Regions from separate parts of the Lactobacillus amylovorus DSM 20531 genome, predicted to be linked through region 2. Evidence: predicted binding sites of a transcription regulator. Region 2 holds the regulator's gene; the other holds the start of a gene.
What was found. Region 2 encodes HrcA, which represses chaperone genes, less so after heat shock. Its sites were predicted from a motif close to TTAGCACTCNNNNNNNNNGAGTGCTAA; they were not measured.
Positions count from the first base shown of each region.

Region 1: LA20531_RS06400 (ATP-dependent Clp protease ATP-binding subunit) is a predicted target of HrcA. The motif match lies at 11,638-11,664, and genes of this name have one in related genera.

Region 1 covers NZ_CP017706.1:1,231,735-1,248,581, reverse strand. Annotated here, with positions in the region: tRNA gene LA20531_RS06450 (tRNA-Arg) at 8-81, shown strand; tRNA gene LA20531_RS06445 (tRNA-Pro) at 90-163, shown strand; gene LA20531_RS06440 (DUF871 domain-containing protein) at 222-1,280, opposite strand; T-box leader at 1,402-1,645, shown strand; gene asnA (aspartate--ammonia ligase) at 1,717-2,730, shown strand; gene LA20531_RS06430 (APC family permease) at 2,783-4,174, opposite strand; gene LA20531_RS06425 (gamma-glutamyl-gamma-aminobutyrate hydrolase family protein) at 4,191-4,919, opposite strand; gene LA20531_RS06420 (amino acid permease) at 5,038-6,414, opposite strand; partial or broken gene LA20531_RS06415 (amino acid permease) at 6,451-7,752, opposite strand; gene LA20531_RS06410 (hypothetical protein) at 7,897-8,643, opposite strand; gene lepB (signal peptidase I) at 8,720-9,352, opposite strand; gene LA20531_RS06400 (ATP-dependent Clp protease ATP-binding subunit) at 9,472-11,601, opposite strand; gene LA20531_RS06395 (alpha/beta hydrolase) at 11,918-12,790, opposite strand; gene LA20531_RS06390 (PTS transporter subunit EIIC) at 12,783-14,090, opposite strand; gene LA20531_RS06385 (ABC transporter ATP-binding protein) at 14,176-14,877, shown strand; gene LA20531_RS06380 (ABC transporter permease) at 14,887-16,847, shown strand, end outside.
Region 2 covers NZ_CP017706.1:223,486-240,332, forward strand. Annotated here, with positions in the region: gene cls (cardiolipin synthase) at 1-178, shown strand, start outside; partial or broken gene LA20531_RS01090 (homoserine O-acetyltransferase/O-succinyltransferase family protein) at 273-1,063, shown strand; partial or broken gene LA20531_RS01095 (pyridoxal-phosphate dependent enzyme) at 1,074-1,370, shown strand; partial or broken gene LA20531_RS01100 (phospho-sugar glycosidase domain-containing protein) at 1,372-1,803, shown strand; gene LA20531_RS01105 (hypothetical protein) at 2,001-2,207, opposite strand; partial or broken gene LA20531_RS01110 (GNAT family N-acetyltransferase) at 2,223-2,670, opposite strand; gene LA20531_RS01115 (IS30 family transposase) at 2,729-3,778, opposite strand; gene LA20531_RS01125 (adenine phosphoribosyltransferase) at 3,959-4,486, opposite strand; gene recJ (single-stranded-DNA-specific exonuclease RecJ) at 4,591-6,864, opposite strand; gene LA20531_RS01135 (class A sortase) at 6,975-7,664, opposite strand; gene lepA (translation elongation factor 4) at 7,667-9,505, opposite strand; gene dnaJ (molecular chaperone DnaJ) at 9,605-10,759, opposite strand; gene dnaK (molecular chaperone DnaK) at 10,843-12,693, opposite strand; gene grpE (nucleotide exchange factor GrpE) at 12,710-13,294, opposite strand; gene hrcA (heat-inducible transcriptional repressor HrcA) at 13,307-14,356, opposite strand; partial or broken gene abc-f (ribosomal protection-like ABC-F family protein) at 14,450-15,970, opposite strand; gene ribF (riboflavin biosynthesis protein RibF) at 16,232-16,847, opposite strand, start outside.

The sequences.
Region 1 (16,847 bases), 1.0 Mb from region 2:
GACAGACGCGCCCTTAGCGCAACTGGATAGAGTGTCTGACTACGAATCAGAAGGTTGAAGGTTCAAATCCTTCAGGGCGCACTTAAAAACGGGAAATAGCTCAGTTTGGTAGAGCACCTGGTTTGGGACCAGGGGGTCGCAGGTTCGAATCCTGTTTTCCCGATAATATTAAAAGAAGCATTTTCTAGGAAATGCTTCTTTTTTTGTCTTATTGCTTAATTTTATTCTTGCTTGGTTGCTTTTCTAAAGATCACGCGTGTATTCGAGCTAATGTAGTCAAGCAAAGCCAAATCATACGTCTTAACCTGCCCTAGGACATTAACTTTTTGATCACATGGTAAATCACGTTTGGTAATCTGAATCTCGCCTTCATAGCGATGATACAGGTTATTATCAATCGTCACGCTGCCTTTAGGACGGGCGTAAATATTGTCTTGTGGTTCTGTAGGTAAAAGACGCTTCTCCCTACTCTCCTGCAATCTGACAACGTCACGTGCGACATCAGGTCTATTGTGCCATTCATTTTCAAACAATTCTGGAATATCAGTATCAAGATGCAACGTAATCGCATTCTCTTTTTCATAATTGGTGATTGTCTCGATTGCATCCCTAGTTAATTGCGGATCCCCTACAAAAATGTAGTCACAATCATATCGCTTTAATTCCAAAATTGCAGCCAATGGATTCTCATATCTTTGCTTTTCAAGCGTTGGCAATCCAGCAAAGATTGGACCACGCAACTTGCCATTCCCTGCAATAAAGGCCGCGGTCTTTAAATCATATTTGTGCAGCCACTTATTTTTCTCATGCATCCAATGAGCTTCAAGTCCAGTCTCAGGCCGGGGGTAGAAGTTATGACCTGCAGTTAACTTTTCAAAATTAGCATTGCTGTATTTCAAATTATCAATGTCATCTTGCGTAATCGTGCTGGCATTAAGCACCACTGGCATCTCTTTAGACAGCTTGGCAATCATTTCAATTGAAAAGCCCTTGTCTACCCGAATACCCTTTAGATTCAGACTCTTGATTTGTTGTACGCTGTTAACATTGATGCCTAGATTCTGCAGGATTGGTTCTGAAACGTCCGCAATAATTTTCAAATCCAACTTTTGACACCAATCAGTCAAATTGGCTAGTCTTTTTAAAATAGTTTCACTATCGGTATCTGCCGCTTCAAGCTGGGTAAATAAACACGTGAAGCCACTATTTCGCATCGCTAATAAATAATTGTAATCCTCGGAAGTTAAATCATGTCCGAGATAAACTGAAAAACCTAACATCCTTATCCTCTAAATTTATGAATATCTTTTATATCTATAAGTAAAACGCTTTCTCAACTATCATAGCACAAATTTTTCTTGCTTTTTTGTTTGAAATATTGTTAAATACATATAAATAAATTAAAAAGCTATGAAAAAGACGAGTAAATAATCTAATTCTTTCCAGTGAATTAGTGCTAGTGCGAAACTAATAGACCCTGGATTATTGAAAAACACTTTTAGCAGCTCACCGAACTAATATTCTTATAGTAGGTTGAGACGTCTCTGGTACGTTACCACGCCGGTGGAGCATGATAGTGCTTCATGAGGAGGTCTATTTATAGACAACATGGGTGGTACCGCGGAAAAAGCCTTTCGTCCCTAACAACTAGGGAGCGAAGGGCTTTTTCTTTACTCTCAACTAAAAACAAAAATAATTTTTAGAAAGAGGATTTTTATGGAACTTATTTTACCTGAAGATTACCGTCCAACTTTAACTGTCCGCGATACCGAAGCTGCAATTGTCTACATTCGTGAGACTTTCCAAGACAAGCTCGCTTCTATCTTAGGCGTTCAAAGAATGTCTGCACCAATGTTTGTCGAAAAAAATACTGGTTTGAACGACAACTTAAACGGTGTTGAACGTCCTGTTGCTTTTGACATGAAGGCTATGCCGAAAGACGATACCATCGAAGTTGTGCACTCTCTTGCCAAGTGGAAGAGATTAGCTCTTAAGAGATACGGCTTCGGTATGCATGAAGGTCTCTACACTAACATGAACGCCATTCGTCGTGATGAAGACCTTGACAACTTCCACTCAATCTACGTTGACCAGTGGGATTGGGAAAAGATCATCCGCAAGGAAGAACGTAACACTGATACTTTGGAAATTACTGTTAACAAGATTTTTAGAGCTATCAAAGAAACCGAAAAATTAGTTTCAGCTCGCTACCCTGGTTCTACTTACCGCTTGGGTGATCACGTTTCATTCATTACTACACAAGAATTGGAAGATCGTTGGCCTGAACTTTCACCAGAAGAACGTGAAGACAGAATCGCTAAGGAAGAAAAGGCTGTCTTTATCATGAAAATTGGTGACAAGTTAAAGCGTAGCGGTAAGCCACACGATGGGCGCGCACCTGACTACGATGACTGGCAATTAAACGGTGATTTAGTCTTCTGGTATGAACCATTACAAAAGAAGCTTGAGATTTCTTCAATGGGTATCCGTGTTAGCGAAGAAAGCTTGCGCGAACAACTTAAGAAAGCCCACTGCGAAGAACGTGCTAAGTTACCATTCCACCAAATGCTTTTAAAGGGCGAATTACCATACACTATCGGTGGCGGTATCGGTCAATCACGTCTCTGCATGCTTTTACTTGGTAAAGCCCACATCGGCGAAGTACAAGCAAGCATCTGGCCAAAAGACATGGTTGAAAAGTGTGAAGCAGACCACATTCATTTACTTTAAAAAACGCAATAAAAAAAGTGCATCAGCTGATGCACTTTTATTTTTTACTCAATTATTTCCGTTCGTTTCTTGAAATCCAAGACATGATCAATGGCAAAATTACGAAGCCGAAGACCATCATTGCGATGGCATACCAGTTAACGCCAACAATTTGACCTGCCGCATTAGCTACACCAAATTGAGCCTTCCAGTTGTATTCAACAAGCAAGAAGACAACGATCACGATTGATAAAATTGGCACAACAACATCAGTCCAGGCGTTCTTGTCTGCCTTCAAGACTTCTTCCTTAGTCTTGCCACGGTAGAATTGAATAACCGCAATTGGCACAACGATGAAACCTAAGAATCTAACCATGGCACTTAAAGTGATCAAGTTAACCATGTTGTATTCAAAGGCCATTGGAATTAAGATTGCCAAACCTACTGAGATAAAGAAGGTTCTAATTGGAAAATTATTCTTAGTTCTCTTAGTAAGAGCCTTAGACATTTGACCTTCACGGGCCATTGCTTCCAAGATACGTGGTGCATTAAAGCTAGATGCGACATTAATTCCGAACATGGAAACAAGCGCACCAACCAAGATCACGTCACGCAAGATTTCATTCTTAAAGATAGCAGCAACTGCTACAACTTGCTTAGTTGTCATAAGAGCCTTAGGGTTAAGGACCATAGCAACTGCTACAACGCCAATATAAACTACCGCAATGATCAAAATAGCCAAAGGAATTGCACGTGGCAAGTTCTTTTCAGGATCCTTCATATCATCGGAACCTGAAGCTACTGATTCAAAACCAGTAAAGGCATAAAACGCTGAAACGATAGCCATAACGAAGGTCGTAGTAGTTAAAGTGGGTACAATTTTTTGACCATTTTGGGTAATTTGATCAACCTCAGATAAGTTGCTTGATGCACCTGTGGTAATTAATAATATTACCCCGGCAATAATGATTAAAACTAAGGCAGCCAACTTACCAATAGTGGCCAAGTTCATCACCCACTTCAATACACGTTGACCAAATAAGTTAATAATCGTAATGATAGCCATCAAGATTAAGAAGCCAACCGTTACGTTTAATGCTTTATTTGGGTCGCCGCCAAAAATAGAAATGGTCGACTTAATAACTCCGACAGCCATTACACCCCATGCAACGCTGGCTGAGAAGTAACGCAAGACACCCATGTAGAAGCCGACCTTTTCACCAAAAGCGGCCTTAGAGTAGGCATAAGCGGCGCCTGACTTAGTTACATATTTTGATGCGGCCGCAAACGAAACTGCCAAAATTGAGGCAAAGATTGCGGCAATAAAGTAAACAATTAAGGCTTTAGAACCGGCTTGTTGAACCACACTACCTGGAGTTAGGAAAATACCTGAACCGATAATAGCGTTAATGGCCAGCAAGACAATTGACCAGAAGCCTAATTTATCTCCTGTTTTCTCATTCATTTAATGTTCCCTTTTCTTATTTTGCATTCTCAATTACAAATTTGAATAAATTATTCATGAAGGCAACTTTAGGATTACGGTGCAGCATTTCCGGATGCCATTGAACCGCGATCACATTGCCTTTTTTGTTTTCCAACCCCTCAACTACACCATCTGGAGCAGTTGCGGAAGCAATAAGATCTGGAGCGACATCTTTAATTAATTGGTGGTGGAATGAATTAACTCTAAATTCTGTCTTACCCAAAACTTTAGCCAATTTACTATCTTCTTTTACCTTCATTCCATGAGTTGGCAGGTCAGGCGTATGACCTTGCATGTGCTTCAAAGTTAATTCTTTGCGGTAAGAAAGATCTTGATAAAGCGTGCCGCCGTGCGCAACGTTAATGATTTGAGCGCCACGACAAATACCAAGAACCGGAATTCCATTTTCTTCGGCCAATTTAAGCAAGCGCATATCAAAGTGATCACGCTCTGGCCAAGTTGCGCCAATTTTTTGTAAAGGTTCTTCACCGTAACCATGTGGATCAACGTCGTGACCACCAGAAAGGATTAAACCTTGGACATGGTTAAGTTGTTCCCTAATTACCTCATCATCCTCAGTAAACGGAATGATGTAAGGCACACCGCCATTTTGTACTACTGAATCAACGTAGTCTTCGTTTACATAGCTACGATGATATCCTGGAAAAATACCTCCATCGTCGATAATTACGGAACCAGAGATTCCAATAATTGGTTTACTCATACTTACTCCTCCTTACTTACTTTTAATACGTGATTAATATTATAGTTAATCTACCAAAAAAGTCCAATTAATATTTGTAATTGGACTTATAAGTTTAGCTTATTTTAAATTTTGATGTCTATTTAGCCTTTTTACGATGCTTAATTACATAAACTACAGCTGCCACGATCAAAACAATGGCACCAACTGTAACTGAAACACGTGTCTCCGGATTAATGAACATGAAGATTACGATTAAAGTTAACATAAACAAAGCAAAGTAATTCGAATATGGATATAGTGGCAATTTAAATGGATGCTTTTCCATTAAATGCGGATTCTTACGTCTAAATCTTAATTCTGCAAGCAAGATAACGAACCATGCCACCATTCCTGGTAAAACTGAGGAACTATAAATAATGACAAAGACGTTTGCCAAAGACTTATTAAAGAATTGAATAATCACATTCAACATAAAGCCCAAGAAAATTCCTGACGTAATACCGATAATTGCGTGACTTGGAACAATTCTCTTTGACACGTACTTAAATGTTTTTGGCGCTTCACCCTCATGAGCCAATTTATAAAGCATGCGACTTGAAGAATAAATACCTGAATTAGCCCCTGATAAAGCTGCGGTTAACACAACGAAGTTAATTACAGAAGCTGCGGCCGTAATCCCTACTTTAGCAAAGGTATTTACAAATGGTGAACCAATACTGCCAAGTTCGTTCCAAGGATAGATGGTCACAATTACGAAGATAGCTCCTACGTAAAAGATTAAGATTCGCCATAAAACAGATTTAACACTCTTCACAATTGCTTCTTGAGGGTGGGCTACTTCACCAGCAGAGATCCCAATTAGTTCGATCCCCTGGTAAGAACCAACGATAATGGCCATTGAAAAAATGAAGCCTTTTACACCGCCTGTGAAAAAGCCACCATGACTCCATAGGTTAGAAAAACCAACTGGGTGTCCGCCATTACCAAAGCCGAATAAGATGACCATAAAGCCTAATACAATCATCAAAATAATCGTGACTACTTTGATCATCGCAAACCAGAATTCTAGCGTTGCATACGCTCTAGCACTGGCTAAATTGGCTAGCAATAAGAACAAAATAATGACTATACCAGCAATCCAGTCGCTTGTGCCAGGCCACCAGAAACGCAAATATTCTGTAGTCGCCACAACTTCTGAAATACCTACAACGATATATTGAAAGACATTTGCCCACTCTGCCAAATATCCGGCAATTGGATGCACGTGTGTTGAGGCATAATCCGCAAAAGAACCAGTACCAGGATCAACATAGAGCATTTCTCCCAGAGCTCGCATTACGATATATAAAATCAATCCTACAAACATGTAAGCAAGCAGTACTGATGGACCAGTCCACTTAATAGTTGAAGCTGATCCCATAAATAGACCCACTCCGATCGCTCCCCCGAGCGAGATCATTTCCATTTGTCCGGCCGTCATCGACCGCTTTAATTCAGGTGCTTTCTTCGCCATACACAACTCCCCTTCTTAGCATCTGCAAAAAATTACCTAGGAAATACTTTCATTCTTCTTGATAAAACTATAACTAATCGCCAAAATTACGACAAAAATAATCGAAATAATTAAAGCCAATTTTGTTGATTCAATAAAGAACAGCAAAATTAAAATTGCAACATAAAATGCAATTGTGAGCCAGCTAGTCAAAGGATAGCCAGGCATTCTAAATTCACCGAGGTTGTCCTTATTTTGTCTACGGTACACAACATGCACAGCCATGATCATGATCCAAACGATAACGAAACAGATGGTAGAAACTGTCGATACCACATCGAAGATCCTAGCTGGCATGACATAGTTCAATATTACCACTACAAATAAAATCGTCGATGAAGTCATTAAAGCATTCCTTGGAATAGCTTTACTTGTTAAATTGCCCAACTTCTTAGGAGCATGACCGTTACGTGCCAATGAATAAAGCGAACGACTCGTTGAAAAAATTGCGCTGTTAGTAGCAGATAATGCAGCTGTCAAAACGACAAAGTTCAAGATTCCTGCTGCAGAGGTAATGCCAATTCCTGTAAATACTTGGACAAACGGACTAGACGTCGTTTTAATTTGGTTCCATGGATAAACTGACATAATAGCCAGCATTGATCCAACATAGAAAAGCCCAATTCTGACTGGCAAAGTGTTGATTGCCTTTGGAATATCTTTATGCGGATCAGCTGTTTCACTAGCAGTTTTACCTACGATTTTTACCCCAACAAAGGCAAAAACTACCATTTGAAAAGAGAGCAAAAAGCCCCAAATTCCGCTTGGAAAAAAGCCGCCGTGACTAACTAAATTGGTTAGCGAAACGGTGCCGCCCTTAACCTTGGTTTGCAGCACGATCATCACAGCACCCGTAACGATTAGTGCAACGATAGCGATCACTTTGATCATGGAGAACCAGCTTTAAAGCTCCCCAAATAGACCGACATTAACCATGTTAATTAGCATTAATAAAACGACGATGACCAGTGATCCGACCCATTGCGGCAGCCATGGAAACCAGTAACGCAGATAGATCCCTGTAGCGGTCAAATCGGCCATGGCCAAACTAAGCCAGCAGGCCCAATAGGTCCAGCCTGCTACAAATTCGGCACGCTTACCTAAATACTTTTTAATCGATTCCAAAAATGAGTGGCTGTTGGGATCGGCTAAAATCAATTCGCCTAACGCACGCATCATAAAGAACGTGATAATCCCGACAATCAAATACGACAAAATAATCGAGGGTCCGGCACTGTGAATGGCCGAACCCGACCCTAAGAATAAGCCTGTACCAATGGCGCCCCCTATTGCGATCATTGTTACATGACGGCTTTTCAGTCCCCGTTTTAACTTTTTACTCTCATTCACAGTGTCACCTTCCCTAAGTAGAAAAAAAGGAGCGACCAACAATGAAACGGACGCTCCATCAAAATTCTTTTTGTTTTGAATTATAAAGCCATCTTACTTTTTGCGCAATTCTTTTTTGGCATGATTGTTCAAGTAAGCAGTAAAAATCAGAATTGCGATCGCTACCAAGCCAAAGACGATTGCACTTACATCTAGTACTCCCATCATTGGGAAGCAAGCAATGATCTCAAGCACCATCAAAGCGGTAGTAATCCAGGCCACTTTACCGCGATAAAACTTCAACCAATTGATCACCGCGTAAACGATGTCTAAAACTACCAGAAGCAAGATTCCATAAACAAAGACATATTGTCCCCAAAGTGGCAAAGCCCAAATTGATGCGCCACTTGTTTCTAGCATAATGATTAACATAAATGCAATAAGTCCTACTTCCAAGCTGAGCACGATACGCATAAACACTAGTAACAGTTCCATGTTGCTGTGATCCATCTCTAAGTTAAAGTAGATTAGGCCCAGAATCGCAGGCGAAGCAAGTAGAACCATCAATAGTGAATAAAGTGCGCTATTAATTTGCCCTATACCCAGTGGCATCCCTGATAGAGCTTGGTCAAGCGTAAAGAAAATCGTAACCATCAAAGCTACAATCATCACTACTCGAACCCAATATTTTTTATCCGCAAACCAAAACGAAATAGCCGCAATAAAATATGCAATTCCAAAAATGGCTGCTTCAACAGCTGAATAACTTGGCCAGCGCAAAATGAAAGCTAGGATTCCTGATGCAATGGCCAAAACTGACAATATTATTTTGATAATTAAATCAAATGTTTTCTTATTCATATTCCTATCTCTTTACTCGAATTGTATTACTTTCATTATAACAAAAAGGATATTTCCGAAGAAATATCCTTTCAGTTTAATATACTTTGAATTGATTGAATGGCCAGTATCTTAGCTTAACGACACCCACAATGTTCTTACGCTTGATCGTACCGATATAACGACTATCCTTTGAAACACTTCGGTGGTCACCCATTACGAAGTAGGTTCCTTTAGGAATACGGTTTTGTTGATTAATATACGTTAATTGCGACTTGGTGTAGTATTGCGCAAATTGGCGTGATCTAGCAAGTGACTTCATTGTGAAGTTTTGCGTAGCTGCAAAGCTAGTATCAGTTGCAGTGTCTTCCATCTTCCGGCCTTGAGCCAGCCATGGTTGAGCCAACTTCTTGCCATTGATATAAATTTGATTGTTCTTGCTGACGATCTTTTCGCCAGGAAGACCGATCACACGCTTAATATACAAAGCACCTGGTTCATCCGGTGCCTTAACGATTACTACTTCACCACGTTTAATTGCAGCATGACGCACAGAAATTAAACGTTGTCCGTTTTCAAAACTCGGTTCCATTGATGGGCCGGAAACTGTATCGTTGCTCAAGACAAAGCGGAAGAGCAAGAAAAAGATTCCCATTAATACGGCCCAAATAATTACTACATCAAGGACAAATCTGCCCCATGATTCATTTTCTTCTTTTTGTTTAGCCATATAAATCTCCAATAGTTTTTTTACTTAGAATACAGCTAAACACAAAATTTAGCAAAAAAGCCGTGATAACAAAAAAAGGATATTCCCGGGGGAATATCCTTTTAATAATTAACTACTAATTAGTCTTCTTTCTTGTCGTCAGCCTTAGCTTCGTCTTCCTTAACCTTTCCTTCAATCTTTGGAGAAATGTCGAAGATTGCTTTGCCGTTCAAGTACAAGTGCTTGTCGTCAGCAGTAAATTCAACCTTCTTAGTGTCAGGTTCTCTTAAGATCAACTTAGCAGCTGGAGTTTCAAGGTTTTGTTCAACAACTCTTCTAAGTGGACGAGCACCGAACTTCTTGTCGTAACCCTTTTCTGCCAAGAATGCCTTAGCTTTGTCTGAAACTTCAACAGTTACACCCTTCTTAGCAAGTACGTGGGACATCTTCTTCAAGTAAATGTTGATGATCTTGCCCATGTCTTGTTCAGTAAGTGAGTTGAATGGAACGATTGCGTCCAAACGGTTCAAGAATTCAGGTCTGAAGTAGTTTTCAAGAGCTGAGATTAACTTGTCTTGGTCAACCTTGCCGTCTTCAAGAAGCTTGTCTGAGAAGCCTGCGTTTGAAGTCATAATCAAGATAGTGTCTTTGAATGAAACGGTTCTGCCTTGTGCGTCAGTCAAACGACCATCGTCCATAATTTGGAGAAGTGCGTTGAAGACTTGTGGGTTAGCCTTTTCAATTTCATCGAACAAAATCAATGAGTATGGTTGGTGACGAACTTTTTCAGTTAATTGACCACCTTCACCGTAGCCAACGTAACCAGGAGCTGAACCGATTAACTTGTTAACAGCCATCTCGTCTTGGTATTCACTCATGTCCAAACGGATTAAGTGGTCTTTGTTACCAAATAATTGGATAGCTAATTGCTTAGCAAGTTCAGTCTTACCAACACCAGTAGGACCAGTAAGTAAGAATGAACCAGTAGGACGATCGCTGTCTTTAAAGATTTGCTTACGAGCAATAGCGTCAGTAATTACATCAATTGCTCTGTCTTGGTCAATAACGTTTTGCTTTAACTTCTTAGCAAGGTCTAAGTTCTTTTGAGCTTCGTCAGCGTGGAGTTCGCTCATAGGAATCTTCGTCTTTTGCTCAATAATTTCGTAGATGTCTTTCTCAGTTACTTCTGGAGTATTCTTAGTGTCTACGTTCTTAAGTTGCTTTTCAAGGTCAGCAATCTTGTTCTTAATTTCTGAAGCCTTGTCGTAGTCTTCAGCCTTAGCAGCTTCTGACTTCTTAGCTTCAAGAGCATTGATTTGATTCTTCAAGCTCTTTTCATCAGTTGGTTGTACAAGCAAAGCCTTCTTAGCACCAGCTTCATCCATCAAGTCGATGGCCTTGTCTGGTAAGTAACGACCTTGAATGTATCTTTCTGATAATTCAACGGCTAATTTAAGGCTGTCGTCAGTGTATTTTACGTGGTGGTAGTCCTCGTATTTCTTCTTCAAGCCTTCCAAAATCTTAACAGCTACATCAGTAGTAGGTTCTGGAACTTGTACAGCTTGGAATCTACGTGATAATGCTGGGTCTTTTTCAATTCTTTGGAATTCGCTTGTAGTAGTAGCACCGATTAACTTCAAGTCACCGCTTGCAAGAGCTGGCTTCAAGATGTTAGCAGCGTCACCGTTGTTGTTTTCTGAATCAGTAGAACCTGCACCTACAATGTTGTGTAATTCGTCGATGAATAAAACAATGTTAGGATCACTCTTAGCTTTGTCGATAACTTTCTTAAGTCTCTCTTCAAAGCTACCACGAAGGCTTGAACCAGCAACCATGTCGTTAATATTTACTGAAATAATGTGCATGTTTGCCATCTTAGCTGGAACGTTGCCAGAAGCAATTCTTTCAGCCAAGCCTTCTACGATAGAGGTTTTACCAACACCAGCAGGTCCAATTAAAACTGGATTGTTCTTCTTACGTCTTGATAAAATTTCGATTACGTTATCGATTTGTTCATCACGACCGATAACTGGGTCGAATTTGTTGTTCTTTGCTTCTTCAACTAAATCTTCACCAATTGGTTTTTCATTTGGATTTTGAGGATTTTGTTGAATAGTTTGTGGGGTTGCTCCCATGTTGCTTGAGTAGTTAATTGGAATTGAACCTGAGTTGCCATTTCCATTGCCACTTCTCTTGCCGAAGTCGTCATTAAAGAATGAGCTGTTCAATTCGTTAAATAAGTTGTCAAAATCATTGTCAAAGTATGCCATATATGCAAACACTCCCTATAAATAAATTTAAGTCTTTTAGCACTCGACGTCTTTGAGTGCTAACTCATTACATTTATTAGTATAACAGGTTATCCACAGAATGCAAGTTTTTTCTAAAGGTTTTCCACAATTTCTTTATTTTTTGTTATTTAGAAAATAAAAAGTGCAATAAGCACTGGTATATCAGCGTTTATTGCACTTCACAAATTATAAAGAATTTCTTAAGATAATCAGTTTATAACTAATTTTTGTTGAGCTTTCAAAGAGACTTATCCACAGGATAATAAGAAAAAACTCTTATCTCATGACACCTACATTATTGTCTTTTCTTATTAGCTTGTCTAGGGGGCCGCAAGTTTTTATTCTTCTTTTCTAGTAAATATTGTTTGATCAAGCGCACAACCTGTTCATTCTGTGGCAGGTCCGAGTGATCGGCTTCTGAACCGGTTACTGTCATGGCCGTGTAGCTCTTTACCTGATTTTGGAAAATATACTTTCCGGCTGCAACACTTGCTTCCGGCACAATCCCGTCGGATTCATAACTTTTACCACCGGATAAAGAATAAACAACCAAATTCTTTGGCAACTTATTTTTATTCTTGATAAAGTCTTCAAGCATTTGCGTTCTATACTTCAAATTGCTTTCACTAAAATTATATGGCGTCCCCAACGTCATCAGACGCTTCATTTTGATTTCATTAGCATAACTAGAATAGTAATGCTCCAGCCAATATGTCCAAATCAGACCGCCATTTGAGTGACCAAATGCCTTGAAATTATTGAAATGATAATTTTGCGTCAATGTGTAAAAAGCCTGATCAAGCCAGCCTGCTTGCTTTTTGATGTTGCTATAGCCGTCATGATTATTTTGAAAACCTACTACAATAATTGGTTCATTATCATCTTTATCAATGGCACCGGAATAAGACAATGTGCCTTTTGTTGAAACCTTAATCTTTAACACACTATGCTTAGTTGCTGTTTTGCTATTCAGTTGTCTAACTAATTGATTGAATCGTTCCGTGGTAGCACTTGAGCCTGGCACCATAATAACTGGTGATAACATGGACTTTTGCCTTTGTGCTCGAGCCCAGTTATCTTTTTTCATCCAAGAGTAGCCCGGAATAGCTAAAAGAATAACCAGCAATAAAGTTAGGATTAACCATTTTAGGTTGGGATTTTTACTCATTCTTTTGTTCACGTTCTCTCAGACCTTTCTCGATTCTTTGGCCCAATGAGGCAATTGGGATAAGCATCACGATATCCAATATAAATAGCAAGATTGAAAATACTAAATTAACCCAGTTCCCGTTAGAGCCAAAAAATGAAATTAAAATACCTGGCGTCCCTCTTAGCACTGGATACACGCATGGAGCAATAATATGCAGTGCAATTGCCACTGAAGCTAATAAAACATTGACCACGGGAATAATAATAAATGGTAAAAACAAAACTGGATTCAAAATAATCGGCATCCCTACCATGAAGCCCCAATTAGAGTTAAAGACTACCGGCAATAAGTTAATTTTGGCAATATTCTCATGTTGCTTATTTTCACGTACAAGCAGAATAATTACTATCAAAGCAAGACTAACACTGGCTCCGCCCATCCAAGCATATGGATAAACTAACGAACTACCCAGGAATTTGTGGGGAACGTCCCAGGCGCTGCCATGTTTTAAAGCATAATTCAGATTTGCCATTGCGGCAGTATTAACGGCTGAATTAGACAAAGCATTCAGTGGATAGCCAATACCAATCCAGCTTAGGAACATTACTACTATCAGTAGTAGGATAATTTCAAATAAATTATTTGAATTTTCCACCTGCGCTACCAAGGTCTTAAAAGTATCCGAACTCATAATTCTGATTTGCAGTTCATAAATTGAAACACCTAAAATCAGACCGCCTAAGATCGACACTGACGCTGGTAATAGCGCATCCCACGCCCTTTTTCGAATGCGGCTAGTATGTTCAAACTCAATCGGCTCATGATCTTTACCTAACCAGTGAAAAATCTGGCCAACAGCATACCCTATCAGCAAAGCCAGCAACATGGCATTTACTTTTAAAATACTGGCAGAAAACGGCGAGCGATTACCGGTTGTGTCGCCCAAATTATTAGCATAGGCACAGAACATAATTACAATAACGGCGGTCATACCGGCCGAAGTGGAATCTTTCTTATATAAACGCGCCGTATATCTTGCCGAAAAATATGCTGCATATAAGCCAAATAGCCCAAAAGTAGCTCGCACCATTCCGCTGCTGATAAAAGCACCGGCATACCAAATATCGTCTGGCATAGTTTCATCAAAATTCAAAACATTATAAATAAAGCTATCTGGTGAAAAAACAGCATTTCGCATAAGTTGAAAGTATGCACCAATAATTGCGATCGGCATCAGTATAACCAGCGTTCGCTGAAAGACTCTGAAGATCGATAATCTTCTTATTGTTAATAGCAAATTTGCTAACTTATCTACCATAGTATTTTCCTTTATATAGCGCTTACAATTATGTTTAAATAAAGTTATAACGACATTATACAATTATGCTAGAAAGATGATAATCATGGCTTACATTGAACTTAAAAATAATACCAAAATTTATCAATCCGGCGATACGCAAATCTATGCCAACAAAGATATCACCTTCTCTGTCGCCAAAGGAGAATTAGTCATCATCCTTGGCTCATCTGGTGCCGGCAAATCTACTTTGCTTAACATTCTAGGCGGCATGGAGCCTAATACCAGTGGTGATGTTATCGTTGCTGGCAAAAATATCGCTGGCTATAACGCTAACGAGCTGACGACGTATCGGCGCAACGACATCGGTTTCATTTTCCAATTCTACAACTTAATTCCTAACTTAACGGCCAAAGAAAATGTGGAATTAGCTGCACAAATCGTACCGGATGCGATGGACGCAGACGAAGCGCTAAAATACGTCGATTTGGGCGATCGTGAAAACAACTTTCCGGCTCAACTATCTGGTGGTGAACAACAGCGTGTAGCTATCGCTCGTGCCATTGCCAAAAAGCCAGAGCTGCTTTTATGTGATGAACCTACAGGAGCACTCGACTACCAAACTGGTAAACGTATCTTAAAAATCCTGCAAAACATGAGCCGCGAGAATGGTTCCACCGTTTTAATCGTTACTCATAACGCTGCTATTGCTCCAATTGCCGACAAGGTGATCCGCATCCACGATGGCGGCATTCAGGATATTCACATTAATAAAAAGCCTGCTGATATCAGTACTATTGAATGGTAGGTGAGCAAAATGCGTAAAACAATTCTATGGAAGGATGCCTTCCAGGCCATAACGCATTCCTTAGGCCGTTATATCGCCATCATTTTATTAATTGGTTTAGGTACTTTTGCCTTTACTGGTTTAAAAATGGCGGGCCCTGATATGCGCGCCACGGGTGCCGACTTTTTTAACAAACACAATCTGGCCGATGTAACTGTTACTTCAAATTACGGTATCAATTCCACAGATCAAATGACAATCCGTAATTTATCGGAAGTTAAAAAAGCAACGTTTGGCTATTTTCAAGATGTAAAAAATAAGCACAATAATGATACGCTACGCGTCTTTTCAAAATCGGGGGACCTTTCAAGCTATGAGCTAATTAGTGGTCATTTCCCGAAAAACAGAAATGAAATCGCGCTATCTTATTTGCTTAAAAAGAAATATCGCATCGGACAAAAAATCACTTTTACTAAGCCTGGTATTTTAAAGAATAAAACTTTTAAAATCGTTGGCTTTGTCAAAGCAAGCGAGTTTTTGGACAAGAATCAAATTGGACAAACTAACATTGGCAACGGTCGTTTAACTGGGATTGCAGTTACTACTCCAAGTGCATTTGCTTCTCCTGTGTACCAAGTTTCACGTGTAACGTTTAAAAATACCCAGAATTTGAGCCCATTTAGCGTAACTTACCGTAACCGCGTCTACCACGATCAAGACAAGCTGCAAACTGCTTTAAACAAGAACCGTGCTGATAAACATCAAAAATACATCACGATGTATAAAAATCAGTACCGTAAAAAAGCAGCTGAGCAAATGTTAAAGCGTGGCATCTCTGTTGATCCAGCCCAAATTAAAGTACCTAAAAATAAGATCAAAATTGCTTACCCAAGCTACACAATCAGTGGTCGTGAAGAAAGCCAAGGCTACGCTTCTTACCGTGCTGATTCAGAACGTGTTGAAGTCCTCGCTAATGTCTTCCCTGGCTTTCTCTTCGCCGTAGCAGCCTTTGTCAGTTTGACTACCATGATGCGCTTTGTCGAAGAAGAACGGACAAATATTGGGACGCTAAAAGCACTTGGCTACAGCAATGGTGCCATTGCTATTAAATTTTTGCTCTATAGCACCTCAGCTGCAATCTTAGGCGTTATTTTGGGTGCCAACTTTGGTTACACGTCCCTACCCGATCTCATCATCAAGGCCTATTTAGCCTCTTCTACGCTAGGTACCGGTTATGAGATCAATTTTGCCTGGGGGCCACTACTCATTTCCCTATTGGTTGCATTGATTTCTACCACCGTGATCTCAATTTTTACCTTGCATCAGACGCTACGTGAGCAACCATCTGCTTTGCTTTTACCAAAACCACCAAAAAATGGTTCAAGAATCTTGCTGGAACATTGGAGTTGGCTATGGAACCACATGAGCTTTTCGGCTAAAGTTACTGCGCGCAACATTTTCCGTTATAAGAGCAGAATGCTTATGACCATCATTGGTGTTGCCGGTTGTACCGGACTTTTAGTAATGGGCTTCGGTATCCGCGATTCGCTGCAAGGCATTGGCGGCATTCAGTATTCTGATATTCAAAAAAATGACATAATTGCGTTAAGAAGCAGTAATGTCACAAAGAAAGAACAAAATAAATTAGATAATCTGCTAAAAGAAAAAGATATTAAGCAGTCTGATGCAATCCAGTACCAACAATTAACCAAGCACATTGCCAGCAGCGGTTCGACCGAAAATGTGATGTTGATGGTACCTAAGTCAAATAAGAATTTTAAAAAATCGATCAATTTAAGAGAACGTCAATCAAAGAAGAAACTGCAATTGACCAATAATGGCGTAATTATTTCGGAAAAATTGGCCAATATTTTAAATGCTAAAAAGGGTTCTACCATTTCTCTTAAAAACAGCCACGGTAAAACATACCGCTTCAAAGTCAACGGCATTTGTGAAATGTACCTAGGGCACTACATTTTCATGAATCAACA
Region 2 (16,847 bases):
TTTGAATTTTGAAGTTAACTCATTCAACTACAATCCTCTTTTAACTAAAGAATTAAAAGAGATTTTTGAAAAAGATCTTGAGAAATGTACCTTATTGACTAATGAATATTTTGCTAAACAGTCATCTTGGTTAAAATTCAAACAATACTTCTCTAGATTGCTTTCACCAATCTTTTAAATCAAAGGTCCAAAAATATTGGGCCTTTTTTCTTTACTTATTTTTTATAAGCTATATAAGTCTATTAACTTTTAATAAATAAGGAGGTTAAAACTTGGCTAATAAAGTAAAAATAGGCGCTCTCAATCTGATGCACAATAAGCTGGATACGCAAAAACGCTTTTAAAGGTTTTGCCTAACGAAAAATTAACGTTTTTATATCCACGCTCTCATTATCTGCATCGCCCTGCTCCTACTGAAGTATCTGCTACTTCTTCAGAGCCATTAGATATCGATCGTATCAAAGAATTTGATGGCTTCATTATTACAAGTGCACCGATTGACCATCTTGCCTTTCATGATGTCGAATATATAGAGGAAATTCGATGTTTGATTCAAGAACCTGATAAACAAAGAAAGCAACAATTGTACTTCTGTTGGGGTGCAATGGCAGCCATGAACTATTTTTATGGCATTAGAAAAAGAATTTTAGCAGAAAAGATTTTTGGCATCTTTCCCCATTTAATCATCGAACCACATCCTTTATTAGATGGGCTTAGCCAAGGCTTTATCGCTCCCCATGCTCGTTATGCGAAAATGGATAAAGAACAAATCATGCAAGATCCACGTTTAGTGATCAATTCGGTTGATGATAACGGCCATTTATTCATGGTTTTATCAGAAGAGAAGCCTGAACAAAACTTCATCTTCTCACATATCGAATATGGCAGAACTGGTTTAAGGGATGAATATCAAAGAGAAATCGCAGCTCATCCCGATCGTCACTACAAAAAGCCAGATAATTATTCTATGTCCTCCCCACTTTTTCAATGGAAGGATACACAAAAAACGTTTTTTGATAACTGGCTTAAACAAGTTGAAAAAAGCAAGTTAGTTTTAAATTAAGAGGTAAAAAATGAGTACAATTTATAATTCAGTTACAGAATTGATTGGTAACACACCATTATTGAAGTTAAACCGTGTCGTTCCAGAAGATGCGGCTGATGTTTATGTTAAGCTTGAATTTGAAAACCCTGCAGGCTCAACCAAAGATCGTATTGCTTTAGCAATGATTGAAAAAGCTGAACGTGATGGCAATTTAAAGCCAGGCGGTACTATTACCTCACGCAACACCGGTATTGGTTTAGCCATGGTAGCTGCTGCTAAAGGCTATCACATTATCATCGTCATGCCTGAAACCATGAGTGTAGAATTTTGCCTCAGGCTTAATTGATGACGTAATCATTGGTAACGCCTATGCTAGCGAAGAAGAATTAAGGGCTTTATCAGAGGTAAATCGTTACCAGTTAATGCTTCACGTTGATTATGTAAAACAAATTAGTGATATAGAAAAACCTCAACACTTCCGCCGCGGCGACATGAATGAAATTGTCATTCGTTCAACTATGCCTCGAGTAACTTACAAAGACATCCCTAACCCACCACATGATAATGAAGAGGAATTTCAACGTGGTGATGTTTTAATCGGTAATGACAATTTTGGTATTTATAAAAATGAACTTCAAATTGTCTTAAAGCCACATAAAGAGCCAAGAAAGAACAAAATTGGTAGTATCGCCAAAGATGAATTATTTTTACTTGATTTTATCAAGCCATGGACCAAATTTAAGTTAACTGGCAAATAGAATAAAAGAAATACCCCTAAAGAAATTTTTCCTTCAGGGGTATTTTTTTATTTCTGTTGATTTCACGCTATTTCTAAGCGTTACACAAATTAGTATAACGATCTTTAATTGCTAGTGCAACATTTTAAGACGATTTATTTTTTAGATTTGTTAATCCCTTTCCAAAACCATCTCACACCAACATATGCGATCACAAATCATGCTAAACTAAGGATCCAGTTTAGAAAGATTGAGGTCATCGTAATAGAACGTCCTGCTTTAGTATTTGTTATCAAGTTGACGCCAAAGATATTCGAAACAATTGGAATATTTACATTAAACCACAAATTCAAAGTTAAATAGATCATTATTAAGAGTAACCAAATTGCAATGGCTTTAATAATTCGTTTTATCCAGATATTCATTTTTATAATTACTCCTTACTTTAATTCCATCGTATCTTGTGAGAAAAGAACCGGATATTCATCAGACCATTTCTCAGTTATCGTTTTAACAGTTTCAAAACCAAACTTTTTTATACAAAGCTTTAGCACGATTATTGTTGGTAAACACCTCAAGACTGACTGGTCGCTTTAATTCGTCTAGTGTTTTTTCCATTAACTTGGTAGCTATCCCTCTACCTTGTGCATTTGGATCAACATAGATGAATTCGATCTTACCTGGTTTAAAGCCTATAAAACCCATTAATTTTTCGTCCTCAAGTGCTACGTAAATCTTACAAGACAACAAATAATCTAAATATGGTGCATCCCTGAAAGCCACAAAAACTGGCTCCAAATTTTCAGCTTCTAGTTCTTGCATCCTCGCTTTATCCATCACTGCGCCTAGTTGTGCAAAATATTGTTTTTCGTATGATTTGATTTTCATGCTTCCCCCTCTTTTATTAACTAATAATTTTCGTAAATTGCAATAATAAATTGAACATTTATACTGCTTGATAGATATGATCTAATTCTTTCTCAAAGATTTCATCTGGAGTATGATATGCCAAGATCTTTCTTGGTAGTGAATTGCACCAGGTTTCAATATTAATGATATCTTGAAGAGAATAGTTATTGATGTAATCACCTTTGGGAATAAATCTGCGAATAAGGCCATTGTGTCTTTCAACAGTGCCTTTATCACAAGAAGTATATGGATGAGCATAGTAAACCAGGGTTTTTGAAACTGTCTCCAGATTGGATAAATCCGCAAACTCTGATCCATTATCAGTTGTAATTGTCTTAAAGATGTCATTCCAATGTTCACTATACTGTTTGCGCAGAGCCTGAAAAGCAGTCATCACACTGGCGGCTGTCTTATCAGGAATACGCAAGATTAAAAATTCACGGCTCATTCGTTCAGACAAAGTTAGCAGTACTTGATCATCCTTAGTTTTATGTCCTAAGACTAAATCGCATTCCCAGTGGCCAAATTCCTTACGATCATTGATCTCCTTGGGACGTTCTTCAATACTTCGGCCAAGCTTTTTCTTATTTTTACGAATGCGATGTATTTTAGTATTGCGCTTTAACTTTTCTGGCAAATCAGAATTTCTCATACCCATTAAGCATTGATCTACATAGTTGTACAAGGTTCTAGTGCAAACTACCTGATCACGAGAAAATTCTCCTAAAGCTAAGCAGCGATTGGCACATACATCAAGAGACCAGCCATCTTCGCAGAAATGCTTATTAACGTATTTGATAAAGTCAAATTTCTTTAAGAAATCTGATTTACGACCGCAATTCTTACGATGTATTTGGTAAGCTTTATCACCTTGTTGTGCCTTATAGCGTTTTTTCTTACCATGATAAAGCAAAACAGTACCACGTTTAACCTCATAACTGATAGTAGAAGGAGAGCAATCAAGCTCACGAGCAATAGCCCTAAGAGAGAAACCGTCTTTAATACGGGTTTGAATAACAACCCGTTGCTCAAATGATAAATGCTTTCCCTTTTGGTGCTTAGGCATGATAGAATGTAAAGAGTCCATTTGTGACCTCCAATAGATGTTTTTGTGATTATTAACATTCTATCAAACAGGTCCAAATGGACTTTTTATTTTTCTAAAGTGTTCAATTTGATTTTACAATCGGCGAACTAATAATTTTATAAAAATTTTGCAAAATAAAAAAGCCCCAATGCTTTCGCATTAAGGCTTTTTATTTACTATTTAAGCACCGTGATATTTTACTAATGAATAAATATCAACGTCTGGCAACTTCTCTCTACCCTTTAAGTCAGGTAATTCAATATAGAATGCAGCACCTACAAGCTTACCACCAAGGTTTTCGATTAATTCCTTAGAAGCTCTCAAAGTACCAGCAGTAGCCATCAAGTCGTCACATACAACTACTCTTTGACCTGGCTTAATAGCATCCTTGTGCATTTCCAAGCTGTTTGAACCGTATTCCAAAGCATATGAAGCACGTTCAACTTCTCTAGGCAACTTGTGAGGCTTTCTTGCTGGAACAAAGCCAATGCCCAATTCAGTTGCTACAGGACAGCCAACGATAAAACCACGTGCTTCTGGACCAACGATTACATCCGCATTTCTGCTCTTGGCGTATTCTGCTAATTCATGAGTAGCAGTACGGTATAAATCGCCATCTTGCAAGATTGGTGTAATGTCGCGGAACACAATTCCCTTGTTAGGAAAGTCCTTTACGCTTGCAATATACTTACTAAAATCAATTGCCATAAGAAGTAAAACCTCCAAAAATCTTTGCGTTTTTATTCAAACACTTTTAACTTGTATATTTTAACAGATTTTTGGTATAAAAACATCAAAATCTTGATATTTATCTAATTATTCAAAAAATTATTAACATATGTGATAATTTGCTGAGTTGGCATTGTTCTCAATTGATCGACAAACTTAATTTGTGACTGCGTTGCTCTCAAATACTTAGATGCTGTTAAAGGCTGCTTTTGAGGATGCTGCTCGCCTACTAGCTTGCCATCGTCCAATTTAACAAAGCCTAATTCAAAGAAGACACGTAAAATGAACAATACACTGTCATAATCTAAGCCAAGATATGGCGCTACGGTGCGATAATCATCTGGACTCAACGTTGGGTGAGCATAAATATATTTCAACACTTTGCCAAAATAGCTTTTTGCTGGAATATGCTCTACTGGCAATTGATCAAGCAAGAAACGTAAGTAAATTTGTTGGTAATTCTTTTCTAGTGCCGAATTTAATTCGATTTGATTGCGTGGTACATCAAGCAAAGCAACTGTTTCACCAGATTTGTCGTAATCTTTAACCAAACTAATCTTATCGTCACTTACTTGCAGTCTATTCCTAACAATTGGAATATTCTTTTTGTCAAATAACAAATAACGATCTGCAAAACCCATGACTAGCTTTTCTTGACGCAAATCAATAACTGGCGTAGGAACAGCTAATTTAGGTGAAGCAAATTCAATTCCTTCGATGATACCTTGCAACGATATCTTATTGCGATAAGTATTAAGCGACAATTGAACAAAGACCCTGGCAATAAATGGCAACAAATTATTGTTTAAAAAGTCTTTATTAAAACCAATTACAGCCAGGCTGCCACCCTTTTTAGCGACATTAAACTTGACGTGATTCTTCTCTTTACCAATCTTAAAAAATTGGGTAATCGTTGGGTTGGAGATACTGAAAATTGGCTGTGCCTCCCCCGTTCCAAACGGTCCCACTTGATTAATCTGCGCTGAGGTCTGTGGTGACAATCCCTGCAAAGGCAGTTCCATATCATATTCCTTAATTTCAAGTCCACCTTCAACGTGAAAACCTTTCTCAAGCTTTTCTCTTAAAGCACCAATTTTATCTTCAGTCATTGATAAACCGCAGGCAAAATCATGACCACCAAATTTGGTAAAAAGTTCTTCTTTTAAAGGATTAAGGGCATCAAACAAATTAAAGCCAGTAATTGATCTACCTGAACCTTTGATTTCTCCAGCCTGATTCTTAGTTAAAACGATCGTTGGCTTATGCGTCTTTTCAACGATCTTATTGGCTACCAGGCCCAACACACCTTCATGAAAATCTGGATCATATAAAACAAGCGTATTTTGTTTTTGCCAGCTATTCTCACGGATTAACGCCATACATTTATCATAGACTTCAGTCGTCAATTCCTTACGCTGATTATTCAGCTCTTCAATTTGATCCGCAATCTTTTGTGCTTCAACATCGTCGTCGCTTAATAATAACTCAACTGCAAGGTTAGCATTGGCCAATCGACCTACCGCATTCAAACGAGGAGCAATATTAAAGCCGATATCTGTTTCGTTAATCGAGCCTAAAGTTAAGCCAGCATTCTTTATCAGGGCACGCAAACCTGGTCGCTCAGTTTGGTTAAGTACCTCCAGCCCTCGTTTAACAATTACGTGACCTTCTCCAGTTACTTTAACCATATCGCCAATCGTACCTATCATGGCTAAATCAAGTAGTTCTGGCATCGTATCCTGCATTAAGCCGCGGCAGATTGTGTAGACAACACCTGCACCACAATAATCATCAAAAGGATATTTTTGGCCAGGATAATTACAGTGTACGATGGCATAGGCATCTGGCTTTTGTTCTTGAAAAGTGTGGTGGTCGGTTACGATTGTATCTACACCATGTTCTTTAGCATATTTAACTTCGTCAATACCAGTCACACCATTATCTACAGTAATAATTAATTTGGTACCGTCTGCAACAATATCATGATAGCGATCAATATTAGGACCATAGCCGTCTTTAAAGCGATCTGGAATAAAGTAATGCACATCAGCACCTAAAATACTTAGAGTCTCTGTCATAATCGTTGTGGCAGTGATCCCGTCAGCATCATAGTCGCCATAAATCGTAATCTTTTCACCATTATTAATTGCTTGATTGATTCGATCAATGGCCTTATCCATATCATGCATAAGTGAAGGATCCGCTAAATTCTCTTCGGTCGCATTAAACCAGAAATCTAGTTTTTCATCGCTGTCAATGCCACGTAAGGCAAAAAGCTTTGCCGCAATTGGACTTAGCTGATACTTTTCTATCAAACTTGGATCTAGCTCTTCAGCAGTTCTTTGTTGCCATTTCATTACTGTAAAACACCCTCATCAAAACTAAAAGGCACTCACAAGCGAGTGTCTTTCTTGCAAATCTATTAATAATTTTAACGCAAATACGATATCTGTATAAGTCAGACAATCTATTTTAAGTTAAAGACTTTCAGATTATTATCTGTTGCTTTTTCGGTTTTAATTAAATTACCACGAATTGCCCAGCGATTTTTACCACCATCAGCACAGGTAATTAAGGTAACAATGTTTTGTCGGGTATTGTTAACTAACCAAACTGCAGAAGGATCAACGATCTTCTTCATATAAATGCGATAAATATATACCTTCTTCAAGTCAGTTAAATAAATTAACTCGCCCTTTTTAACATCTTCTAGTGGTGAAAATAGAATACCCTTCGCGGTCATATAGTGACCAGCAAGAGGATAATTACCTTTACCCATCACTTGGTCGGCACGCATTGTTCCACCACCAGTAGACATCGCATCATCGGACATCCCTAACATAATGGGCAAATGCATATTAACTTCAGGGATTGCTAAAGCACCAATCGCACCTGAGGTCTTCTTTATCTGCGACCTTGTGGCCTGGCCTATGCCAATTGACTTCACCTTCTTAAAGTCGTACATCCCCTTTTTCTTTTGGTTTTGTTCAACTTTCTTTCTAGTTAAGCTAGTCAAAGTTGACTGTTGATTATGACTGATCATCTGATTACCAATCTGTTTATTGAAAATCAGGACCAAACCAACAATCAATAAAATGACGGCAAAAATTCTGATTAAAATTGTGCTAACAGAACTTTTTTGTTTACTTTTAGCCATAATTACTTGCCTTTGATATCATCATCATTCATCTTAAGAACGGCCATGAAGGCATCTTGAGGCACTTCTACCTTACCTACAGCCTTCATTCTCTTTTTACCACGCTTCTGCTTTTCAAGCAATTTAGCACGACGGTCAGGGTCACCGGTGTGAATCTTCCAAGTAACATCCTTACGATATGGCTTGATCGTAGCACGAGAAATAATCTTGGCGCCGATCGCACCTTGAATATCAACTTCGAAGTTTTGACGTGGAATTAACTTCTTAAGCATTGAAGTCATTTGACGAGCACGATCTTGTGCTTCACTTCTGTGAGCGATAAAGCTAAGAGCATCGATTGGTTCCTTGTTAAGCAAGATATCGATCTTAACCAAGTCGGTTGCATGATAGCCAGTAATCTCGTAGTCAAGTGAAGCATAACCCTTAGTTGATGACTTCAAATCATCGAAGAAGTCAAAGATGATTTCAGCCAACGGCATATTGTAGATAACGTTAACGCGGTACTTATCAAGATAGTCCATCGTGACAAATTCGCCACGTTTTCTTTGACAAAGTTCCATTACAGGGCCAACAAAGTCATTTGGCACCATAATTTCTGCCTTAACATAAGGCTCTTGCACTTCCTTGTATTCACCAGCATCTGGCAAATCTGATGGGTTATCAATTACCTTAGTTGAGCCATCATTCATAATTGCGTGATAGTCAACGGATGGTGCAGTCATAATTAAATCAAGATCAAATTCTTGTTCTAGTCGTTCTTGCACAACATCCATATGCAAAAGTCCTAAGAAACCACAACGGAACCCGAAGCCCAAAGCAGTAGAAGTTTCAGGTTCAAATTCTAAAGCTGCATCGTTTAATTGCAACTTTTGCAAAGCTTCCTTTAAGTCTTCATAATCACGGTTATCAACTGGATACATACCAGAGTAAACCATTGGTGGAATTTGACGGTAACCTGGAAGTGGTTCGGCAGTAGGATTATCTGCTTGGGTGATAGTATCACCAACACGAGTTTCACGTACGGACTTAATGTTGGCAGTAATATAACCCACATCCCCAGCAATCAAGATATCCTTCTTAATTGGATGTGGACTTGAAACACCTACTTCTGTAACTTCATATTCCTTACCAGTATTCATAATTTGAACTCGGTCACCAGGCTTAACTGTACCGTCTTCGATTTTGACTGACATTACGACACCACGATAGTCATCATATTTTGAGTCAAAAATCAAAGCCTTGAGTGGCGCAGTAATATCACCAGATGGAGCTGGAATGTCTTTTACTACTTTTTCCAGCATGTCCTTGATGCCTTGACCGGTTTTACCAGAAACTTCCGCAGCTTCAGAAGCATCAAGACCAAGCATCTCTTCAATTTCTTCCTTAGTCTTAGGAATATCAGCAGATGGCAAGTCGATCTTATTAATTACAGGTAAAATTGCCAAATCATCATCGATCGCTAAGTAAGTGTTAGCCAAAGTCTGAGCTTGCACACCTTGTGAAGCATCAACTACCATCAATGCACCTTCACAGGCAGCCAAAGAACGTGATACTTCATAAGAAAAGTCCACGTGTCCTGGTGTGTCGATCAAGTGGAAGATGTAGTCTTCGCCATCTTCGGCATGATACTTAACTTCAACTGAGTTCATTTTAATAGTAATACCACGTTGACGTTCAAGTGGCATATCATCTAACATCTGATTCTTAAGTTGACGTTGACTTACAGTATCAGTCAATTCAAGAATTCTGTCGGCAATAGTAGACTTACCATGGTCAATATGCGCTACGATTGCAAAGTTTCGAATATGTTTTTGATAGTCTTTTAATTTGTTTAAATCCATAAATAAATGCACCCTTTTATTTCTGTCTTATTAATTATAGCAAAGGTTACGGCGCATACAAAAGAAATAGCGAGCTGCATTTTACAGCTCGCTACTTTTTTATTCTCCGTTAAATTTATCTTTAAGCCTTTCGAAAAAGCCTTTTTCTTTTGGAGTGATATGTTCACCACCATCTTGAACAAAGTTAGTTAAATCTTGTTTTTGCTTTTCATTAATATGCTTTGGAATAACGATATCAACAGTAATAATTTGATCACCGTTGCCATTACCACGAAGATAAGGCACACCTTTACCACGCAAGGTAAATTTCTTATTAGGTTGCGTACCTGCTGGAATGGTCAACTTTTCATCACCATGAACAGTCTTAACGTCAATTTCATCACCTAATGTAGCTTGTGCAAATGAAATTGGCACGTGAGTATAAATGTTTTGACCACGACGCTCAAAAATCTTGGATGGCTTTACTCGGTAAATGATGTACAAGTCACCATATGGTCCACCATTAATACCGGCATCACCTTGGCCTTGGTAACGCAATTGTTGACCATTATCAATACCTGCTGGAATATCAACCTCAATAGTATTCTTACGTTCAACAATACCTCTACCGTGACAAGTCTTACATGGGTGTTCAATGACCACACCACGACCATGACATTTATCACAAGTAGTTTGTTGACGAACCATACCAAAGACTGAACGTTGGGTAACTGTCATATAACCTGTACCATGACATTTATCACAGGTAATTGGGTGCGTACCTTTTTCGCAACCATTACCTCCACAAGTCTCACAAATTTCATCACGAGTATAGCTAACTTGAGACTTTTTACCATTAATGGCATCCATAAAGTCAATCGTTAAAGTATAGTCTAGGTCCTCACCACGTTGAGGTGCTGTAGGATCGACTCTTTGTTGACGGCCTTGACCAAAGATATCGCCAAAAATGTCGCCAAAATCGCCAAAGCCCGAAGCATCAAAACCTGCACCACCAAAGCCTTGACCGGCTCCGCCACCGAAGCCACCTTGGCCATTTACACCGGCAGAACCAAATTGATCATATTGTGCACGCTTTTGCTTATCATGCAAAACTTCATAAGCTTCGTTAACTTGCTTATACTTTTCTTCAGCTCCGGGTTCATGGTTCAAATCTGGGTGGTATTTCTTTGCTAGTTTACGATATGCCTTATTAATTTCCTGGTCACTGGCGTCACGATCTACGCCAAGCACTTTATAATAATCTTCTTGTGCCATCTATTTGAACTCCTTATTATTCTCAAAAGAAAAGAACTACTCAATGGGTAGTTCTCTTCTCTTTTTGTTTAATTATAAACCCATTACTTGTTTGGATCTACTTTGTGGAATTCACCATCTTGGGCACCACCGTTATTACCGTTGTTTGGGTTGCCACCTTGTGGGCCTTGAGGGCCTGCTTGACCTGCTGCACCTTGAGCTCCACCATTTTGTTGGTAAAGTTTAACAGCTAAGTCTTGAGCAGCCTTGGATAAAGCATCTTTCTTTTCTTTCATTTCGTCCAAGTTGTTGTCCTTTTGAGCCTTCTTCAAGTCATTAAGGGCATCTTCAACTGGTTTACGATCTGCATCAGAAAGCTTATCCTTAGTTTCCTTCAAAGTCTTTTCAGTAGTAAAGACTAATTGATCAACTTCGTTACGTAAGTCTGCTTCTTCCTTACGCTTCTTGTCTTCTTCGGCGTGTTCTTCGGCGTCTTTTTGCATACGCTTGATTTCTTCGTCTGACAAACCAGATGAACTCTTGATAGTGATCTTTTGTTCCTTACCAGTACCCATATCCTTGGCAGATACGTTTACGATACCGTTCTTGTCGATATCGAAGGTAACTTGAATTTGAGGAACACCACGTGGTGCAGGTGGAATATCAGTTAATTCAAAGCGGCCAAGAGTCTTGTCGTCTGCAGCCATTGGACGTTCACCTTGTAATACGTGAACATCTACTGCTGGTTGGTTATCTGCAGCAGTTGAGAAGATTTGGCTCTTTGAAGTAGGAATAGTAGTGTTTCTGTCGATTAACTTAGTGAAGACACCACCCATGGTTTCAATACCAAGTGACAATGGAGTAACATCAAGCAATACGATGTCCTTAACGTCACCTGAAATAACACCACCTTGGATAGCTGCACCTAAAGCAACAGCTTCGTCAGGGTTAATTGAGTGGTCAGGTTCCTTGCCAGCCCATTCCTTAACTGCCTTTTGAACAGCTGGAATACGAGTTGAACCACCGTTTAAGATAACCTTGTCGATGTCGTTAACAGTAAGACCTGCATCCTTTAATGCATTGTCAAATGGGATCTTAGTCTTTTCAACTAAGTCGCTAGTCAATTCATCGAACTTAGCACGAGTTAAGTCAGCTTCAAGGTGAAGTGGACCAGATTCGCCCGCAGAAATGAATGGAAGTGAGATGTGAGTGCTTGATACACCTGATAAGTCTTTCTTAGCCTTTTCTGCGGCGTCCTTTAATCTTTGCATTGCCATCTTGTCCTTGGACAAGTCAACGCCATTTTCATCCTTAAAGTTCTTGATGAGCCAATCCATAATACGGTGGTCAAAGTCATCACCACCAAGGTGAGTATCACCGTTAGTTGACAATACTTGGAAGACACCGTCACCTAATTGAAGAACGGAAACATCGAAAGTACCACCACCAAGGTCGTAAACCAAAACTTTTTCATCTTGGTCTTTATTCAAACCAAAGGCTAAAGCTGAAGCAGTTGGTTCGTTGATGATTCTTTGAACGTTCAAGCCAGCGATCTTACCAGCATCCTTAGTAGCTTGACGTTGTGCGTCATTGAAGTAAGCAGGAACAGTAATAACTGCATCCTTAACTTCTTCACCTAAGTAGTCTTCTGAGAACTTCTTTATGTATTGCAAAATGAATGCTGAAATTTCTTGTGGAGTGTAGCTCTTGTTGCCAACCTTAACCTTGTAATCAGCTTCACCCATGTGACGCTTGATTGAAACAATGGTGTTAGGGTTAGTAATAGCTTGACGCTTAGCAACTTCACCTACTTGAATTTCACCGTCTTTGAAAGCAACTACAGACGGAGTAGTACGATTGCCTTCTGGGTTAGTAATGATCTTTGGTTCTTTACCTTCAAGAACTGCAACTGCTGAGTTAGTAGTTCCGAGGTCAATACCAATAACTTTTGACATGTATAAACTTCCTCTCTTATTGAGCAACTACAACCATAGCTGGTCTTAGTGTCCGATCTTTATATTGATATCCTTTTTGTAAAACCTGAACAACGTGATCTTTTTGATCATCATTCTCAGCTGCTACTGTTTGAACAGCTTGATGCAATGTCGGATCAAATTTAACGCCTTCAGCCTCAATCTCAACAATACCGTGATCTTTCATGGCCTTTGCAAGTGAATCAAGGGTCATTTGAACACCTTTCTTCAATTGCTTAGACACATCATCATCGGCCTTAACGCTTAAAGCTCTTTCCAAATTGTCCATTGCAGGCAAAACGTCTTTAGCTAAGCTTTGAGATTCATACTTGATAAGTTGTGCTCTTTCTTTTGAGTAACGAGCTTGCATATTTTGAATTTCGGCTTCGCTACGCAAGTACTTATCTTCAAGATCTTTATTCTTTTCTTTTAAGTCAGCGATTTCTTTAGCTAACTTTTGATCTTCTTTATCTTTTTTAGGCTCTTCGTCTTTAGCCGTTTCTTTTTTCACAGCCTTTTTTGGCTCAGAAGCCTTTTCTTTTTTATCTAAATCTCTTTCACTTGGAGACTCTTCTCTACTCACGGCTAACCTCCTCTATTGAAATTTACCGTAATAATCAAGCAACTTCTTGGCCAACTCATTTCTAAAGTATTCAAGAAGGCCGATCATTTGTGAATACGGCATATTTGTTGGCCCAAGTAAAGCAATTGTTCCTTTACCATGGGTGCCAACGCTATATTCAGCAGTCACCAGACTATAATTCTTTAATAAGTCGTTAGGCATTTCTGAACCTAACTTTACTTTTACTGGATATTTCTCAGTCTTTGGATCAGCCTTACCATCTAGCAAGTTAGAAAATAGATTATCATGATCGATCATTTCATAAAGCAATATGATATCATTGACATTATGCTCAGATGTGTTTTTCAACAAATTAATTTGTCCATCAACATACATCTGCTCGCTTGCAGCATCTTTTAAAACATCTTCGACCAAATCTAGAAGCTCACTAACATGATCGCTACCGATTTCGTTTTTAGCAAGCTCACTTAAGAATGAAATATTAACTTCATTTAAGCTCTTGCCTACTAATTGATCGTTGATCATGCGTACTGCTTTTTCAATTTCTTCCCCATGAATATTGTGTGGTAAAGCATAAACCTGATTTTGAACGTTACCATCACTCGTAACCAGAATGGCCATCACTTGTCTAGCTGACAAAGGCACAATTCTGAAACCGGTGATCTTAACATCCCCACTCTCAGGTCCTTCGGCAAAAGCAGTATAATCAGTTAAATCTGATAAGATACGAGCTGCTTCTTGCACAATCTCATTTACTTGATGGAAGGGCCGATCTAATTGACTTCCGATTGTATTATAAACGGACTCTGGCAACTGCAGTGGTTCAACCAAATTATCCAAATAGTATCGATAACCTTCGCTTGAAGGAATTCTACCACTAGAAGAGTGAGTCTTTTCAATCAAGCCCTGATCTTCAAGCACTGCCATTTCATTACGAATGGTTGCACTTGATACCTTAATTGGTAATTGGTTCATCACTGTCTTTGAACCTACAGGCTCATGTGTCTGCGTGAAGTCCGTGATTATTGTTTTTAAAATAAGTTCTTGACGCTCGGTCAACATAAATATCGCCCTCACTTTTAGCACTCATATCTCTCAGGTGCTAACAGATTCTATTATACTAAAATTTAGCAATAATTCAACCCGAGTGCTAATTTATTTTGAACTTTTTTCTAGTTTGATTCTTTGCGTTGCTACATGCTCAATAAAGTATTGATCGTGCTCAACTAAAACCATAGCTGGTTGAACATTTTTCAGTAGCTTAATCAACTGATCTTGATTAAAAACATCCAAATAATTCGCAGGCTCATCCCACAAGTATAAATCAGCTGGTTCTACTAAAGATTTAGCCAAAGCTACTCGTTTTTGCTGACCCATGCTCATTTCTTCGATCTTGGTAGTAAAACTTTCTCGTGGAAAGCCCATTTTCTTCAAATTATTGAGCAGCTCTTCATATGAAATCTTTTGTTTTTCCGCAAACTCTTTTAATGTACCGGTATATTCAGTAAAGTCTTGAGGTAAATATGATATTTTCAAGCCATTGGTTAACGCAAACTGGCCTTGATATGACACATCATTTGCTTTACTTAATAGCAATTTCAAAAAGGTCGATTTACCAGTACCGTTTTTGCCTTCTAGAGAAATGACGCCCTTATTTTCAACAATCATGTTTAGATCTTCAAAAAGCTGTTTATCTTGAACCCTCAAAGACAAGTGCTGAGTTTCAAGTAAAGTATGATGATAATTTGACTGGAAATTCATTGTTAAATAAGGCACATCTTCAATATTGACCATTAAACCTTTTTTTCTCTTCGATTCGTTTATCCATTCGACGCTGAGTATTGATCGCCTTTTTCATCATTTTAGCAGAGACATGGCCAATTGCACCTTTGTTTAATCTTGTTCGCCGATTAAGGACATGTTGTTCCTTCATTCCCTTATACTTTTGTGCTTCAACACTGTCTGACCAATTATTAAAACGAACATATTTCTTATTTAGGTTCTTAACTTCACCTTTTAGCTTTTCATTTTTATCCCGATTAAACTGATCTCTTTTCTCCTTTGTATCTTCATAGCTAGCATAATTTCCTTGATACAAATGAATTTCCGTATTTTCAATTGCCAAAATATGATCAGTAATTTGATTCAGAAAATTACGATCATGACTTACCACAATGAAGCCCTTATCATGTTTTTTTTCAAATATTGTGCTACTTGCATACGACTTTCTTCATCCAAGTGATTCGTCGGCTCATCAATTAACGGAAATGCATCCCTATCAGTAAATGACAAGGCTAGTAATACCTTTGTTTGCTCGCCACCACTTAATGTATCAAACGGCTGCCACAATAAATTAGGATCTGTATTCATCAAGTTCAGTTCTCGCTCAAGCTCCCACTGTTCAAAAGAAGCCTGATCTTGCAACTCATACAAAGTGATATTTTCAGGATTTTTTACAGTAATTGGAAAATAAGAAAAGATCAGCTTACTTTCAATTTCACCAGTTCCCTGCAATTTCCCTCTTAGCAAATTTAGAAATGTAGTCTTACCTCTACCATTTCTACCAACTAGACCCAATTTCCAGGTGCTATCCAAGTTTAAATTTAAGTCATTAAAAATAATGTCACTAGCATCTTCGTATCTAAAAGAAAGGTTTGAAATCTCAATATTGCTCATGAAATCACCTCACGCAAAAAGAGAGCCCACACTTTTTCAAGAGTAGACTCCCTTCTTACATTTTGAGATATGAAAAAAGAAGGGTATACCATATACGTCTAATCTTGACAAAAGTGCATAGTAATCCTCTTCAAATAAAGAGTAACTGTTAAACTATGCTTCGTTTTGCAAGATTAAAGACGCAACAGCGATCCTTCTTTCTAAATTTGAATTTCAATTGATACAAAAAGGATATCATGAAAAAAATTACTTTTCAACTTTTTATTCAGCAAAATAGGCCTTGATCTCTTCTTGATCCTTTTCAAGTTGCTTCTTCAATTCATCCAAGTTGGCAAATTTAATTTCTCCGCGAGTATACTTGTACCACTTAATCTTCATTGGCTTACCATATACATCTTCGTCAAAATTAAATAAGTTTGATTCAATATAAATCTTCTTTTCTTGACCGATTGTCACGTTATAACCAACACTGGTCATCGAGTCATACCATTTGCCATCTATCTCAGTTTTAGTTGCATAAACGCCAATTTTAGGGATCACCTTGTGATCTGCCCAGATTAAATTAGCAGTTGGAAAGCCAAGCTTATGTCCATTACGTTTGCCATGTCCTATGATTCCACTCATCACATAATGATGACCCATCAGTTCATATGCAAGTTCCATATCGCCATCTTTAATGGCTTGGCGAATTTCAGTAGAACCAATCTTTTTACCAGCAAAAATCTGCTTAGGCATCACTACAATATCAAAGCGCCCCTTAGCATAATCTGGTAAACGATCCATATTGGCAATTTTCTTTGGACCATATGTATAGTCAAAGCCTGCTACAATAGTGTCCGCATTCAATTTAACGATTACATTATCGACAAAATCTTGT